Regions from separate parts of the Mesorhizobium sp. WSM4814 genome, predicted to be linked through region 1. Evidence: predicted binding sites of a transcription regulator. Region 1 holds the regulator's gene; the other holds the start of a gene.
What was found. Region 1 encodes LexA, which represses DNA repair genes until DNA is damaged. Its sites were predicted from a motif close to TGTTCNNNNTGTGTTCNG; they were not measured.
Positions count from the first base shown of each region.

Region 2: ruvC (crossover junction endodeoxyribonuclease RuvC) is a predicted target of LexA. The motif match lies at 6,262-6,279, and genes of this name have one in related genera.

Region 1 covers NZ_JBVVQT010000029.1:4,167-11,356, forward strand. Annotated here, with positions in the region: gene AC0L2V_RS28635 (ComEC/Rec2 family competence protein) at 1-1,400, shown strand, start outside; gene lexA (transcriptional repressor LexA) at 1,394-2,146, opposite strand; gene AC0L2V_RS28645 (molybdopterin molybdotransferase MoeA) at 2,251-3,456, opposite strand; gene moaC (cyclic pyranopterin monophosphate synthase MoaC) at 3,456-3,953, opposite strand; gene trpC (indole-3-glycerol phosphate synthase TrpC) at 4,020-4,871, opposite strand; gene trpD (anthranilate phosphoribosyltransferase) at 4,876-5,886, opposite strand; gene AC0L2V_RS28665 (SurA N-terminal domain-containing protein) at 5,883-7,190, opposite strand, start outside.
Region 2 covers NZ_JBVVQT010000016.1:126,495-133,684, forward strand. Annotated here, with positions in the region: gene tolQ (protein TolQ) at 1-548, opposite strand, end outside; gene ybgC (tol-pal system-associated acyl-CoA thioesterase) at 842-1,315, opposite strand; gene AC0L2V_RS22485 (glycoside hydrolase family 5 protein) at 1,442-2,692, shown strand; partial or broken gene AC0L2V_RS22490 (metallophosphoesterase) at 2,686-3,601, opposite strand; gene ruvB (Holliday junction branch migration DNA helicase RuvB) at 3,726-4,763, opposite strand; gene AC0L2V_RS22500 (AbrB/MazE/SpoVT family DNA-binding domain-containing protein) at 4,763-5,038, opposite strand; gene ruvA (Holliday junction branch migration protein RuvA) at 5,080-5,700, opposite strand; gene ruvC (crossover junction endodeoxyribonuclease RuvC) at 5,711-6,220, opposite strand; gene AC0L2V_RS22515 (LysR family transcriptional regulator) at 6,401-7,190, opposite strand, start outside.

The DNA.
Region 1 (7,190 bases):
CCGTCATGGGATTGCTGCGCGGCGCCTTTGCGCTGTTTCCCGACTTTTCGTCGCGCCGGCCGGTCAAGAAATATGCGGCTGCTGCCGCACTCGTCTCCATCGCTGCCTATCTGATCTTTTCCGGTATCGTGGTCGCGGCTGAACGCAGCTTCATCATGCTGGCGGTAATGCTTGTCGCCGTGCTGTTCGACCGGGCGGCACTCACCATGCGCAACCTGGCGATTTCGGCCATCGCCGTTATCGTCGTGTCGCCGCACGAGGTGGTCGGCGCAAGCTTCCAGATGTCGTTCGCCGCGACTGCGGCTCTCGTGGGCGCCTATGCCGGTTGGTCCGACTATCGTGCCGACAAGGCCAAGGCGCCGCGACAGCGACGGTCACCGGCCGCTTTCGTCACGCGCAAGGTCGTCGCCGGGGCAGGCACCATCGCAATGACCTCCATCATTGCCGGCAGCGCCACCGCGCTCTTCGCCATCTGGCACTTCCAGCGCGTCTCGCCGCTCAGCCTGTTCGCCAATCTGGCCGTCATGCCGATCGTCACGATCGTCATGTTCCTGGCCGTCCTCAGCGCCCTGTCAATGCCTTTCGGCCTCGACGGCCCCTTCCTCTACATGATGGGCAAGGGCCTGACGGCGATGATCGCAATTTCGGGATGGATCTCGGAGCGTTCGCCGATCGATGCAGTCGGACTGATTTCGTTGCAATCGGTTCTGCTGGTGACGGTCGCCCTGGTCATCGCCACGATGGCGACGACGTGGCTGCGGCTTGCCGCACTTCCCTTTGCGCTCGCCGGCCTGCTGACGATTTCCGAGACGCGCACCCCCGACGTGCTGATCTCGGAGGATGCGCACCTGGTGGCGCTGCCGATCGGCGGCGGCGAACTTGCCGTCAACCGGATGCGTTCGAACGAATTCACCACCGACAACTGGAAACATGCGCTGGTTTCAACAACGATCGTCGAGCCGGAGACATTCGAAAAAGGAGATGTGCAGTTCGACATCGCCGACCCGGCCGACCTGCCGCCGGGAGCGCCTTTCACCTGCACTGCCGGCCTGTGCTTGGCCCGGCATCCGTCCGGCGCGCTCATTGCGCTCGCCGACAACCGCAAAACCGCGCGGCCGGCCTGTGCCTTTGCGGATTTGATCGTCATCGACGACGCCACAGCCTATTACAAACCCTGCCGCAACCCGCTGGTTCTCGTCGTCACCAAACGGCAGCTCGCTCGCATGGGCAGTGCCGCCGTCTTCTTCGATCCGCTATCGGCGACGACGCGCGCAGAAATCCGTTTTGCCGTCAGACAGCCATACAGGCCCTGGCATGAGCAGCGGCGATTTTCGCGCGAGGCGAGGGGCCTGCCGCCATACCGCAGGGCCGAGAAACCCCAGAAGCCTGCCCTTCAGTAACGCCGGATCAGTCCGACGAGCTTGCCCTGCACCTTGACCCGGTCCGGCCCGAAGATGCGCGTCTCGTAGGCCGGATTGGCGGCTTCCAGTGCGATCGAGGCACCTTTGCGGCGGAATCGTTTCAGCGTCGCTTCCTCCTCGTCGACCAGAGCGACAATGATCTCGCCAGGCTGCGCGGTGTCGGCGTTGCGGATGATGACCGTGTCGCCGTCGAAGATGCCGGCCTCGATCATCGAATCACCCTTGACCTCCAGCGCGTAGTGCGTGCCGCCGGTGATCATGTCCGGTGGCACCGAGATCGAATGCGTCTGGTGCTGGATGGCGTCGATCGGCACACCGGCAGCGATGCGGCCCATCACCGGTATGGAGACGGTGGCAACGACGTCGTCGTCATTGCCGGCGGCACGCATGCGCGAAGGCGCCGGCTTGATCTGCCGTCCGAGGCCGCCCTGTCCAAGCCCGCCCTGGCCAAGGCTGCCTTGAATGACGCTCGGCGAGAATTTGCGCGCCGCATTGAGGCCCGGCGCGATCGAATCGGGCAGCCGCAGCACCTCCAGCGCGCGGGCGCGGTTGGGCAGGCGGCGAATGAAACCGCGTTCCTCCAGCGCCGTGATCAGCCGGTGGATCCCCGATTTGGAGGCGAGGTCGAGCGCTTCCTTCATCTCGTCGAACGAGGGCGGAATGCCGCTTTCCTTCAGTCGTTCGTGAATGAACATCAGCAGTTCATGTTGTTTGCGTGTCAGCATCGCGACCCCCAACAGAATCAGAAAAACAAACCCAGAACAAACACTATCTGTTCCAGTTGTGTTCCGCAACCATTTAAAGTTTAATGAATGTGTTGACGTTTTGTTCAGCGTAGCATCAGCACGCTGCAGGCGGCGCCCGCTGCGGCTGCGGGAGCGAATGGCTCGCGCACGACCAGTCCGTTGGCGTCGGCCAGCATTCTGAGCATCGAGGAATCCTGGATACTGAACGGCGTTGCCTCAAGCGTGCCGGCTTCTTCCTTCACCACCGCGCGTACATAGTCCTGCCTGAGATCGTTGGCCGGCATGGCGGCGCCGAGCCGCGCCTGACGCATGTCCTGGCGGAAGGCGCGGCCGCCGAGCCGCGCCAGCAGCGGCTTCAGAAAGAGCTGCGTGCAGACCAGGCTGGCCACCGGATTGCCGGGCAGGCCGATGCAGCGGATGGCGCCCAGCCGCCCGAACATCAGTGGCTTGCCGGGCCGCATGGCGATTTTCCAGAAATCAAGCGCCATGCCTTCGCCGGTCAGCACGTCATGGACGAGGTCATGGTCCCCGACCGAGGCGCCGCCCAGCGTGACGATGACGTCCGCGCCTGCGTCGACGGCTTTTGTCACCAGCGCGGCGATCGCCTCCTTGCGGTCGGGGGCGATGCCGAGATCGAGTGCGCTGGCGCCGACCGAGCGGGCCGCGGCGGCGACGCCATACGCATTGGAGGAGATGATCTGGTCGGGGCCAAGGTCGCTGCCCGGCGGCAGCAATTCGTCGCCGGTGGCGATGATGGCGACCAGCGGCCGTTTCACCACGCGGACCTGCTGGTGGTTGGCCGACGCCGCCAGCGACAATGCCGCCGGATCAAGCAGGCGGCCTTTCTCCAGCAGCGCGTCGCCCTTCGAGAAATCGAGCCCGAGGCGGCGGATGTTGCGGCCTTCAACCGTGGGCGCGGTCACTTCGACCATGCCGCCGCCGAGGTCGCGGACATTCTCCTGGATGACGATGGTGTCGGCGCCTGCAGGAAGCGGCGCGCCGGTGAAGATGCGCACGGCCTGCGCCGGGCCGACTGTTCCGGCAAAGCCTCGTCCGGCCGGCGCCATGCCGATCACCGAAAGTCTCGCGGGCACGGACGCGACATCGTCGGCCCGCACGGCATAGCCGTCCATGGCCGACGCGTTGAATGGCGGCTGGGTGCGGAGCGCCATGAGCGGCTCCGCCAGCACGCGGTCGGCGGCATCCATCAGGGCGACGCTTTCAGCCTGCAAGGGCGCAGCATCCGCAAGCAGGTGCTCGAGCGCCTCGGCGACCGCCAGCAGCGCCATTATTGGCCTGCCCCCTGGGCATCCGCCTTGTAGTCGCCGGATTTGCCGCCGGTTTTTTCCACCAGCCTGATGCCGGAGATCGCCATGCCGCGATCGACCGCCTTGGCCATATCATAGATGGTCAGGCAGGCGACCGAGACGGCGGTCAGCGCTTCCATCTCGACGCCGGTCTTGCCGGTGACGCGGGCCAGCGCCGTGACCTTCAGGCCGGGCACCGTCGCGTCAGGTTCGATGTCTACCGATACCTTGGTCAACAGCAGCGGATGGCAGAGCGGGATCAGTTCATGCGTCCTCTTGGCCGCCATGATGCCGGCGATGCGCGCCGTGCCCAGCACGTCGCCCTTCTTGGCATCGCCGTCGAGAATCATTTTCAGCGTTTCGGGCCGCATCGAGACAAGACCTTCGGCGATTGCCGTGCGGGTCGTCTCCGCCTTGTCGCCGACATCGACCATATTGGCTTCGCCTTTCGCGCCAAGATGGGTGAGGGCGGCCGACATCGTCAGGTCACCCTGGAGCGACGTGCGTCCGTTTGGACGCACAAAGTACACTCTGACGCTTTGCATCTATGCATCATGCTCTCCGAACATCGATTCCGATTTTCGGGCAGATGCATTGGCGGGCGCCTTGCCCGTCAAAAGCAGGTGCGTCGCAGTGGCCACGTCCTGTTGCCGCATCAGGCTCTCGCCGACGAGGAAAGTGCCAATGTCGCTCCGTTCCAGCCTGCGGCAGTCCTGGTGCGAGAAAATACCGCTCTCGCTGACCAGCAGCCGGTCGGCCGGCACCATCGCCGCGAGCCGCTCCGATGTCTCGATGCTGGTTTCGAACGTCCGCAGATTGCGGTTGTTGATGCCGATCAGCCGCGACGACAGTTTCAGCGCGCGTTCCGTCTCGGCCTCGTCATGCACCTCGACCAGCGCATCCATGCCGAGCTCGAACGCCGTCGTCTCGAGTTCCCTGGCCACGGCGTCATCGACGCTCGCCATGATGATCAGGATGGCGTCCGCGCCCCACGCACGGGCCTCGAACACCTGATAGGGCTCGAATAGAAAATCCTTGCGCAAAGCCGGCAATGTCACGGCGCTGCGCGCATTGGTGAGGAATTCAGGCGCCCCTTGGAAAGACGGCGCATCGGTCAGCACCGAGAGGCAGGCAGCCCCACCTTTGGCATAGGCCCTGGCCAGCGCCGGCGGATCGAAATCGGCGCGGATCAGGCCCTTGGACGGGCTCGCCTTCTTGATCTCGGCGATCAGCGCGAAACTGCCGGATTTGCGTTTGGCTTCAAGGGCCGAGAGAAAGCCGCGTGGTGCGTCGGTATCCTTTGCCCGCGCCTTGATTTCGGCAAGCGGCACCCGCGCCTTCGCCGCCGCGATCTCGTCGCGCTTGTAGGCTTCGATCTTGCGCAGGATATCAGACACGGCGCTATCCGTTCGAAATCTCGACCAGCCGGTCAAGCACCTTCAGCGCCCGGCCGCTGTCGATGGCTTGCGCCGCCGTCGCCATGCCATCGGCAAGCGTCGTCGCCTTTCCCGCCACCACCAGTCCGGCGCCGGCGTTCATCAGCACCGTATCGCGAAAGGCACCGGCAGCGCCGCCCAGCATGTCGCGCAGCGCCTGGGCGTTGTAGGCGGCATCGCCGCCGCGCAACTCGTCCTTGGTATGCCGCTTCAGCCCGACCGCTTCCGGGGTCAGCGTAAAGCTGCGGATCTCGCCGCCGACCAGTTCGGCGACCTGGGTTTCGCCGGTGGTGGTGATCTCGTCATAGCCGTCGCCATGGGCGACCCAGGCGTGGTCGGCGCCCAGTGCCTTCAACGTCTCGGCCACCGGAATAATCCATTCCGGCAAGAAGACGCCAACCATCTGCCTGACGACACCAGCCGGATTGGAGAGCGGGCCAAGCAGGTTGAAGATGGTGCGGGTGCCGAGCTCGACGCGGATCGGGCCGACATGCTTCATCGCCGGATGATGCGCCGGCGCGAACATGAAGCCGACGCCTGCGTCGTGGATGCAGCGGCCGATCGTTTCCGGCGGGATGTCGAGCTTGACGCCGAGCGCGGTCAGCACGTCGGCGGCGCCGGTCTGCGAGGACAGTCCGCGATTGCCGTGCTTGGCCACCGGCACGCCGCAGGCGGCGATGACGAAGGCGGATGCGGTCGAGATGTTGACGCTGTGCGAATTGTCGCCGCCGGTGCCGACGATGTCGATGGCGCCAGCCGGCGCGTCGACGCGCAGCATCTTGGCGCGCATGGTGGCGACAGCGCCGGAAATCTCGCTCACCGTCTCGCCGCGCACGCGCAGCGCCATCAGGAAGCCGCCGATCTGGCCGGGCGTAGCGTCGCCCGACATGATGATGTCGAAGGCATCGCGCGCTTCCTCGAAGGAAAGCGAGCTGCCGGCGGCGACCTTGGCGATATGGGTCTTGAGCGCGCTCATCTGGTCAGGGCTTGGGCAACGGCGGTCTGGTCGATGCGAACGTCATATTGCGTCTGCAGCTGCGCCACCAACTGGTCGAGCAGGTCGTCGGACATGCCGGCGGTGAACGATTTCTGCGCGTCGTCCGGCACCGAGCTGGCGTCGGCACCGGCAGGCTCGAAGACTTCGGCGATCCTGAACAGGATCTGTCCGTCGCCGGTGGGCGAGGAGATCAATCCGGTCCCGCCTTCGCCTTCGCCGAACATCGCAGCCGCCCCTTCCTTGCCGAATTCGGCGTCGTCCGCCCCGCGCTTGACGCCGCGCTTGGTCTGCTTCTCAAGCTTGAGCTCGCTCGCGATCACGTCGAGCGTGGTGCCGGCCTCGAGACGCTTTTCGAGCTCCTGCGCTTTTGCGGTGAGCCGCTTGGTCGTTTCCGCCGCCGTCCAGTCGGCCACTACCTTCTGGCGGACTTCATCCAGCGTGCGGTCGCGGGCCGGCGTGACCGAATCCACCTCGTAGAACACGAAGCCATTGTTGGCGGTGGTGAGGTCGGGATTCTCGGTGCCGGGTTCGGCATCGAACACCGCCTTGATGAGCTCCGGCGATTCCGGCAGATCCTTGACGATGGCGCCGTCCGGCCTCAGGCCGGTGCGATCGATCGCGTCGACGGTGACGACCTTCAGCTTCAGCTTTTCGGCCGCTTCCTTGAGCGTGCTGCCCGAAGCGCGGCTATCTTCGTAGCTGTCATGGACGTCGAGCAGAATGCGGCTTGCCTCGCCGAGCGCCAGGTCCTTGCGGATGTCGGCGGCCACTTCGGCCAGCGGCTTCACCACTTCGGGCTTGATCTCGGTGACGCGCAGCAGAACCGGACCGAAGGCGCCCTGAACGACCGGGCTGACTTCGTTGACCTTGAGCGCAAAGGCCGCATCCGCCACCGCCTTGTCGGCGATCTTGTCCTTGGACAGCGTGCCGAGCAGCGTGTCGGCCTGCGTCTTGCCCTCGGCGGCGACGAGTTTGTCGAAGGTCGCGCCGGTCTCGAGTGAATCGAGCGCGGCCTTCGCGGCATCGGGCGTTTTGAACACGAGCTGTTCGATGGTGCGCGTTTCCGGCGTGGTGTAGCGCCCCTTGTTCTTGTTGTAGTCGTCGCTGACCTGCTGGTCGGTCACAGCACTCACATCCATGATGTCTTCCGGCTCGAGCCTGACATAGGAGAATTTGCGGTATTCGGGCGCCGCATAGGTCTTCTTGTTTTCCTCGAAATAGGCCGAAAGCGTAGTGTCGGATGGCGCTTCGATCGGCTCGACCAGCGATTTCGGCAAGGTCAA
Region 2 (7,190 bases), on a different contig from region 1:
AGCAGCGCCTCGGCAATGCCGGGCGCGACCACCGACAGGCTGGTGTTCTTCGATGCCGCGATCGCCTGGAACGAGGTCATGATGCCGATCACGGTGCCGAACAGGCCGATGAACGGCGCCGCCGAGCCGGTGGTGGCGAGAAAGCCAAGCCGTCCTTCCAGTTTTTCCATTTCGCGGGTCAGCGCCAGGTCCATCGCCTTGTCGATGCGGGTCTGCAGGCCAAGCGGCGATTTCGCCCCCTTCTCGAAACTCTTCTTCCATTCGCGCATGGCGGCGACGAAGATGGCGCCCATGCCTGACGTCTTGCGGTCGGCGAGCGTGCGGTAGAGCTCTTCCAGCGACTGCCCGGACCAGAACACCTGTTCGAAGCGATTGAGCGCGAGCCGCATGCGGCCATAGGCGACGAGCTTGTCGACGATGATCGCCCAGGTCCAGATCGAGGCGCAGAGCAGCCCGATCATGACCAGCTTGACCACCCAGCCGGCCTGCGTGAACAGCGCCCAAATCGACAAATGCGCGCCCGGTTCGGCGAGTGCGATATTTTCCATGGTTACGTCCTTAAGAATTTTCCGGGCACGGCTGGCGGCTGGCCCATAGGCATCCCTTGTAATCCGTTCGCGCAAAGCTTGCGGAATAACCCCAAAATGCACCGTAGGCGGCCTTTTCAGGGCAAATCTTGGTGAAAGGAAGGCGCTGGATTCCTCCAATCTTCACCACTCTCTTCATGAACCGTTATGGTTAAGGATGGGTTAGGACGCACAGCGCGGCGCATTGCCGCGCCTTGGGCGAGCCACCTGGCATCGTCAGCGGATCATTGGGATCGGTAGCTTGCCGATTTGAACTACCGATTTGTCTCGGGCATGAAGGTTGCGATCCATTCCTTCGGAAAGCGCCTTGGCCGGCCGTTCTCGCCGATGATCGCCGCCTCGACCCGCGCCTCGACCAGCACCTTGCCGCCGCGCTTCAGCTGCTGAGCCATGAAGATGCGGGCGCCCGAAATGTCCTCGGTGCGCGTCTCGATGGTCAAGACATCGTCCATGCGGGCGGAGCCGCGAAAGTCGATCTCCATGCGCCGCACCACCCAGATTATTCTTTCGCCGTGCTTGCCGTCGGCAAGCTCGGTGTGGTGGACGCCGGCAAGCCTGAGATAATCGGAACGGCCGCGCTCGAAGAATTCGAGATAGCGCGCGTGATAGACGACGCCGGAGAAATCGGTGTCGGCATAGTAAACCCGCGCCATCAGCCGGTGGCCGAATTCGGTCAGCGCGCCGGAAAGCCCGGCGCAGAGCGCCGCCGATTCACCATGATCGTCCATCGCGCTTTCCTTTTTTGGCCTGGCCGGGCACCTAGAGCGCGACGCGGTTCAGGTTCCGGGCGCGTCGTTGTCGCAAAACCGCTGCACAGTTTTGGGCGACACGCATTAACTTGGCGCATGAAACCGATGGCACTGTTGACGGCGATGATCAAGACCTCGATGGCGGCGCTGCTTGTGCTGGCCGCGCTGGTGCCGCCGGGCCAGGCGGCGAGCTTTATGATGAAGCGCGGCCTCAATCTCGACCAGTGGACGACATGGCCGGGCGAGGACAAATGGGGCGACCGCCGGGCAATCCTGCCCTATCCGGAATGGCGCAAATTCCTCAACGACGACGACCTCAAGGCGCTGAAGAGCGCCGGCTTCGATTTCCTGCGCATGCCCGTCGATCCGTCGCCGTTTCTGTCCGGCGAGACGCTGGCGCTGCGCGACGAGCTCTATGCCAGCGTGCTGGCCTCGGTGCGCATGATCAATCGCGCCGGCTTGAAGGTGATCGTCGACATGCACCTGATCCCTAGCGGCAGCAGCCGCAAGATCGGCATGGGAGAGGTGATGGACGATCCACAAATGTTCGACGCCTATGTCGAAATGGTGCGCAAGATGGCGCGCACGCTGGCCGATGAGGATCCGCGCCAGGTCGCTTTCGAGTTGATGAACGAGCCGGTCGTCGACTGCGACGCCGAGGGCGCCGGCCTGTGGCCGGAGCGCCAGCAGAAACTGTTCGCGGCGGCGCGTTCGTCAGCCACCAGGCTCACCCTGATCCTGACCGGCGCCTGCTATTCCGATGCGGCATCGCTGGCAAAGATCGATCCGATGGCGATCCCCGACGACAACATCATCTGGACCTTTCACTCCTACGACCCGTTCCTGCTGACCCATCAGGGCGCGACCTGGGCCGGCGACTTCATCCCCTATATCACCGGCCTGCCCTATCCGCTCAGCGCCGTCTCGCGCGCCAAGCTGGATACTGCGCTCGATACGATCCGCGCAAGGATCAAGGCCGAGGCGCCATGGGCGCGCCAGAGCGGCCTGCTTGCCTATCTCGACGAGCAGGTCGCCAGCCTGGACACCGACGAGGAGCTGCGCGAGACGATGGAGGCGCCGTTCACCAGGGTCGAGGCCTGGGCAAAGGCCAATGGCATCAAACCGGAGAACATCACGCTCGGCGAATTCGGTATGATCCGCCAGGAATACGGCAATGCCTACGTGATGCCGGCCGAATACCGTGCCGCTTATGTCAGGGACATGATCGCGCTCGCCGAAGCCCATGGCTTCGCATGGTCGGTCTGGAGCCATGGCGGCGCCTTCGGCATCGTCGACGCTTTCGACGGCGACAAGGCCGAGCCGGATGTGATGGATGCGATCAGGTCACTTCATTGAAGTGCTGAACCCAGGTCGATCGAAAGAATCTCTGGGCGCATCCCGAAACGCACCGGCAGGATGCTGAAACCGAGGCCTCCGGAGACGATCAGGTTGCGGTTCTCCTCCACGACATGGCCGTAGGCAAAACGGTTGCCGAAGCGGGACGGCACGACCGGAGAATAGCCGAGTAACCGCACCTGTCCACCATGGGTATGACCCGAAAGAGTCAACGATACCCGTGATGGGACCTTCGGAAAAATGTCCGGCTCATGTGCCAGCAGGATAACAGGAGCCTTGTCGCTTACCTTTGCCAGCGTGCCGCGCAGATCGTCCAGTCCTTTGAACCTGCTGCGGCCCCAGGCCTTGCCCGGCCGCAGCGCAAGTTGGTCGGCAAGTCCGGCGACCCAGAAGCCATGCCCGTCTTTTTCCAGGCGCACCACATCGTTTTCCAGGACCGGTATGCCGGCGCTCTCGAGCGCCCGGCGCGCCACCGTCGGCCCCAACCCGGCCTTCTGCGCGGAAAGGTCTTCCCACCAGTCATGATTGCCAAGGATTGACCACACCCCGAGTGGCGCCTTCAGGCCTGACAATGCCGGCGCCCATTCGGAGGAGCCCACCCAGTCCGTAACCAGGCGTGTGCCGGCTGCATAGTCGCCAAGCAGGACAATCAGATCCGGCTGCAGGCTGTTCGCCCGTTCGGCAAGTGACCTGATCCGCTCCGGCGTCATCCATGGCCGACAGGCATGAATATCGGCGAGAGCGACGACGCGAAGCCGCAATCCTGCGGGCCAGTTTGGCGGGGTCAGTGAATAGCGCTTTACATGTGTCAGCAGCATCGGCTCGAGGCCAACCGCATAAAGCACTGAGCGACACGGCAGATAGGAAGGAACCGCCGATGAGGCGCAGGAAGCCGCGTCTGGTGATCATCGCTCAACCCCGTCATTCGTGGAACCGACGGTCCCACAGCGAAGCGTTAGAGCCGGCAAATGCGCCGGCAAGCTGACCAGGATTAGGAGATTTTGCGCAGGAATGGAGCCGCAAGGCCGCGCGGCTACTCTTCCTGGAACAGGCTGATCTGCTGCTGCGCAAGGTCCTTCGGCGCATCGAGGCCGAGATGCCGCCAGGCATTGGCAGTCAGCACGCGGCCGCGCGGCGTGCGCTGAATAAAACCCTGCTGGATCAGATAGGGCTCGATGATGTCCTCGATGGCGTCGCGCGGCTCGGAAAGCCCTGCCGCGATGGTCTCGATGCCGACCGGGCCGCCGCCAAAATTCCGCGCGATCATCGAGAGATAGCGGCGGTCGAGCGCGTCGAGGCCGAGCGCATCGACCTCGAGCCGCGTCAGTGCCTCGTCGGCGATCTGCCGGTCGACGTGACCGTCGCCGGCGACCGAGGCAAAATCGCGCACGCGGCGCAACAGCCGGCCGGCGATGCGCGGCGTGCCGCGCGCGCGTCTTGCGATCTCCAGCGCGCCATCGTCGCCGAGCGGCATGGCAAGGATGCGGGCGCCGCGCCGCACGATCTGTTCCAGTTCCTCGACCGAGTAGAAATTGAGGCGGACCGGAATGCCGAAACGGTCGCGCAGCGGATTGGTCAAAAGGCCGAGCCGGGTGGTGGCGGCGACCAGGGTGAAGCGGGCAAGATCGATCTTGACCGAGCGCGCCGCCGGCCCTTCGCCGATGATCAGGTCGAGCTGGAAATCCTCCATCGCCGGATAGAGGATTTCCTCGACCGCCGGGTTGAGCCGGTGGATCTCGTCGATGAACAGCACGTCGCGGTCTTCGAGATTGGTGAGCAGTGCTGCGAGATCGCCGGCCTTGGCGATGACCGGACCGGAGGTCGAGCGGAAATTGACGCCGAGCTCGCGTGCCATGATCTGCGCCAGCGTCGTCTTGCCGAGGCCGGGCGGCCCGACGAACAGCACATGGTCGAGCGCCTCGCTGCGGCCCTTGGCTGCCTCGATGAACACTTTGAGATTGGCCCGCACCGCCGCCTGGCCGACGAAATCACCGAGCGTCTGCGGACGCAAGGTCTGCTCGGCGTCCTCGCCGCGCTTGTCGGGAGCAATGAGGCGTGGCGAAAGGCTCATCAGGCGCGCCCACTTCCATCGCGATCGCCGGCGGCGTGGCGACCGACGACATCCCCTAGCGCGGCGTCGATTTCCTCCAGCGTGGCAGGCCCGCCGGGCGGATTGCCCAGAAATCCGGCAAGGTCGGCAAATCTAAGATTGCGCGGCGTTCCTATCAGAAGACCGTCCATGACCGTCCACGCAACCGTATCGCCCGCCTTGAGCGACAACGCGTCCCGGACTTTCTTTGGAATCGTAAGCTGCCCCCTGGAGGTCAAGCCCGCATATCTGCCCATGCTCTTGTTCCTAGTCGGAATTTATTTCTCGGGCAACGGTCTCACCGCGCCAGTTCCTTCAGCCCGAAGCGGATCAGCTTCGACGCATCCGCATCCTCGCCGGCGCTTTTCAGCGCCGCCGCCACCGCATTGGCGGCGGTATCGCGCGAATAGCCGAGATTGACCAGCGCCGAGACGGCGTCGGTGATCGGCGCCGGCGCGACGCCTTCGCCAAGCTCCTGCTTCAGGCCGATGGTGCCGGAGGCAGCGCCTGCAAAGGCCGGCGCCTTGTTCTTCAGTTCGGTGACGATGCGCTCGGCCACCTTCTTGCCGACGCCGGGCGCGCGGCTGACCATGGCAATATCACGCAGCGCGATGGCATTGGCGAGATCGGCCGGCGCCAGCGTCGAGAGAATAGCCAGCGCCACCTTGGCGCCGACGCCCTGCACATTGCTCATCAGCAGCCGGAACCATTCGCGCTCCAGAACCGACTGGAAACCGTACAGCCTCAACATGTCTTCGCGGACATAGGTCTCGATGAACAGCACCACCGCCTCGCCGGGGGCCGGCAAGGCGGCCAGCGTGCGCGTCGAGCAGTGGGCGACATAGCCGACGCCGTGCACGTCGACGATGCAGAAATCCTCATCGATCTCGTCCAGCGTGCCTTTTAGCTTGCCGATCATGTGTGGTCCTTCATGCCAGCGCCGCCAACCTGTAGACAACACTCTGCCGATGATGCGCGTGGCAGATGGCAATGGCCAGCGCGTCGGCGGCATCGTCGGTGTCGAACGTCGCCTTCGGCATCAGCACCTTGACCATCATGTGGATCTGCTTCTTGTCGCCATGGCCGACGCCGATCACCGCCTTCTTGACGGCGTTGGGCGCATATTCGGCAACGACCAGGCCGGCCAGCGCCGGCACCAGCATGGCGATGCCGCGCGCCTGGCCGAGCTTCAGGGTCGCGGCCGCATCCTTGTTGACGAATGTCTGCTCGACGGCCGCCTCGTGCGGCATGGCGGCGTGCAGGATCTCGGCAAGCCCGTCATGCAACTGGCAAAGCCGTGTCGCCAGAGCCGCCTTGTCGTCTGAACGCACGGTGCCGGAGGCGACGAAGCGCAGCGAGTTGCCGAGGCTTTCGACGATGCCCCAGCCGGTGCGCCTCAGCCCCGGATCGATGCCGATAATGCGAATCGTTTCCCCCATCCGCCAAGTCTACCCGTGGCGGACAGCGATGCCAGCGAAATGTGAACAAACCAGAAACAGGTTCTGCTGCGTCCCACAGGCTGTTTGAGAGGTCGTTCTGACGAGACAGACGGCGTGGTTTGCGAGAACCGAAGCGGAGCGGACATTTGGGTCCGTGAGCCGCGCGTAGATCCCCTCGCTTCAATTCCGATGTCGTAGCGCATCGACGATGACCTTGAACGCGGGAAGATTTTGACGACGGCTCGGATAGTAGAGGAAATAGCCTTCAAAAAGCGGCGACCAATCGTCCAGAAGCTGAACCAGCTTGCCACGTGCGATGTGCTGCTCGACGATGTTCTCCGGGACGTAGGCAACGCCGTATCCACTGGCCGCCGCATCGATCATGGCATAAGTATTATTGAAGGTCAGTTGACCGTTCACTCGAACGCGGAGCGCCTGCCCATCCTTCTCGAACTCCCAGGCGTAAAGGCCGCCGGCGCTTTCATGACGCATGTTGATACAGAGATGCCGAATCAGTTCTTGCGGGTGCTCGGGCACACCATGCGCGGCGAGATAGGCAGGCGAAGCAATGGCTACCAGACGCCAGTCGGGACCGATGCGCACCGCGATCATATCCTTCTCAACGCTCTCTCCAATCCGGACGCCGGCGTCGAAGCCTTCCTCAACGATGTTGCGGAAGGTGCTGTCCAGGATCAGTTCGACGCTGATATCGGGATAGGCGACAAGCACCGGCTTGAGCTTGGGCCAGACCACGCTTTCGAGTGCATGGTCGGACAGGGTCAGCCTGATCGAGCCTGACGGCTTGTCGCGGAGCGCCGTCAGCGCCGCGATCTCGTCGTCGATTTCGGCGATGCGCGGCGCAATTGTCTGCAGCAGCCGTTCGCCCGCGATCGTCGTTGCGACGTTGCGCGTGGTGCGGGTCAGCAGGCGGATGCCCATGCGCGCTTCGAGCTGCTTGATTGTATGGCTG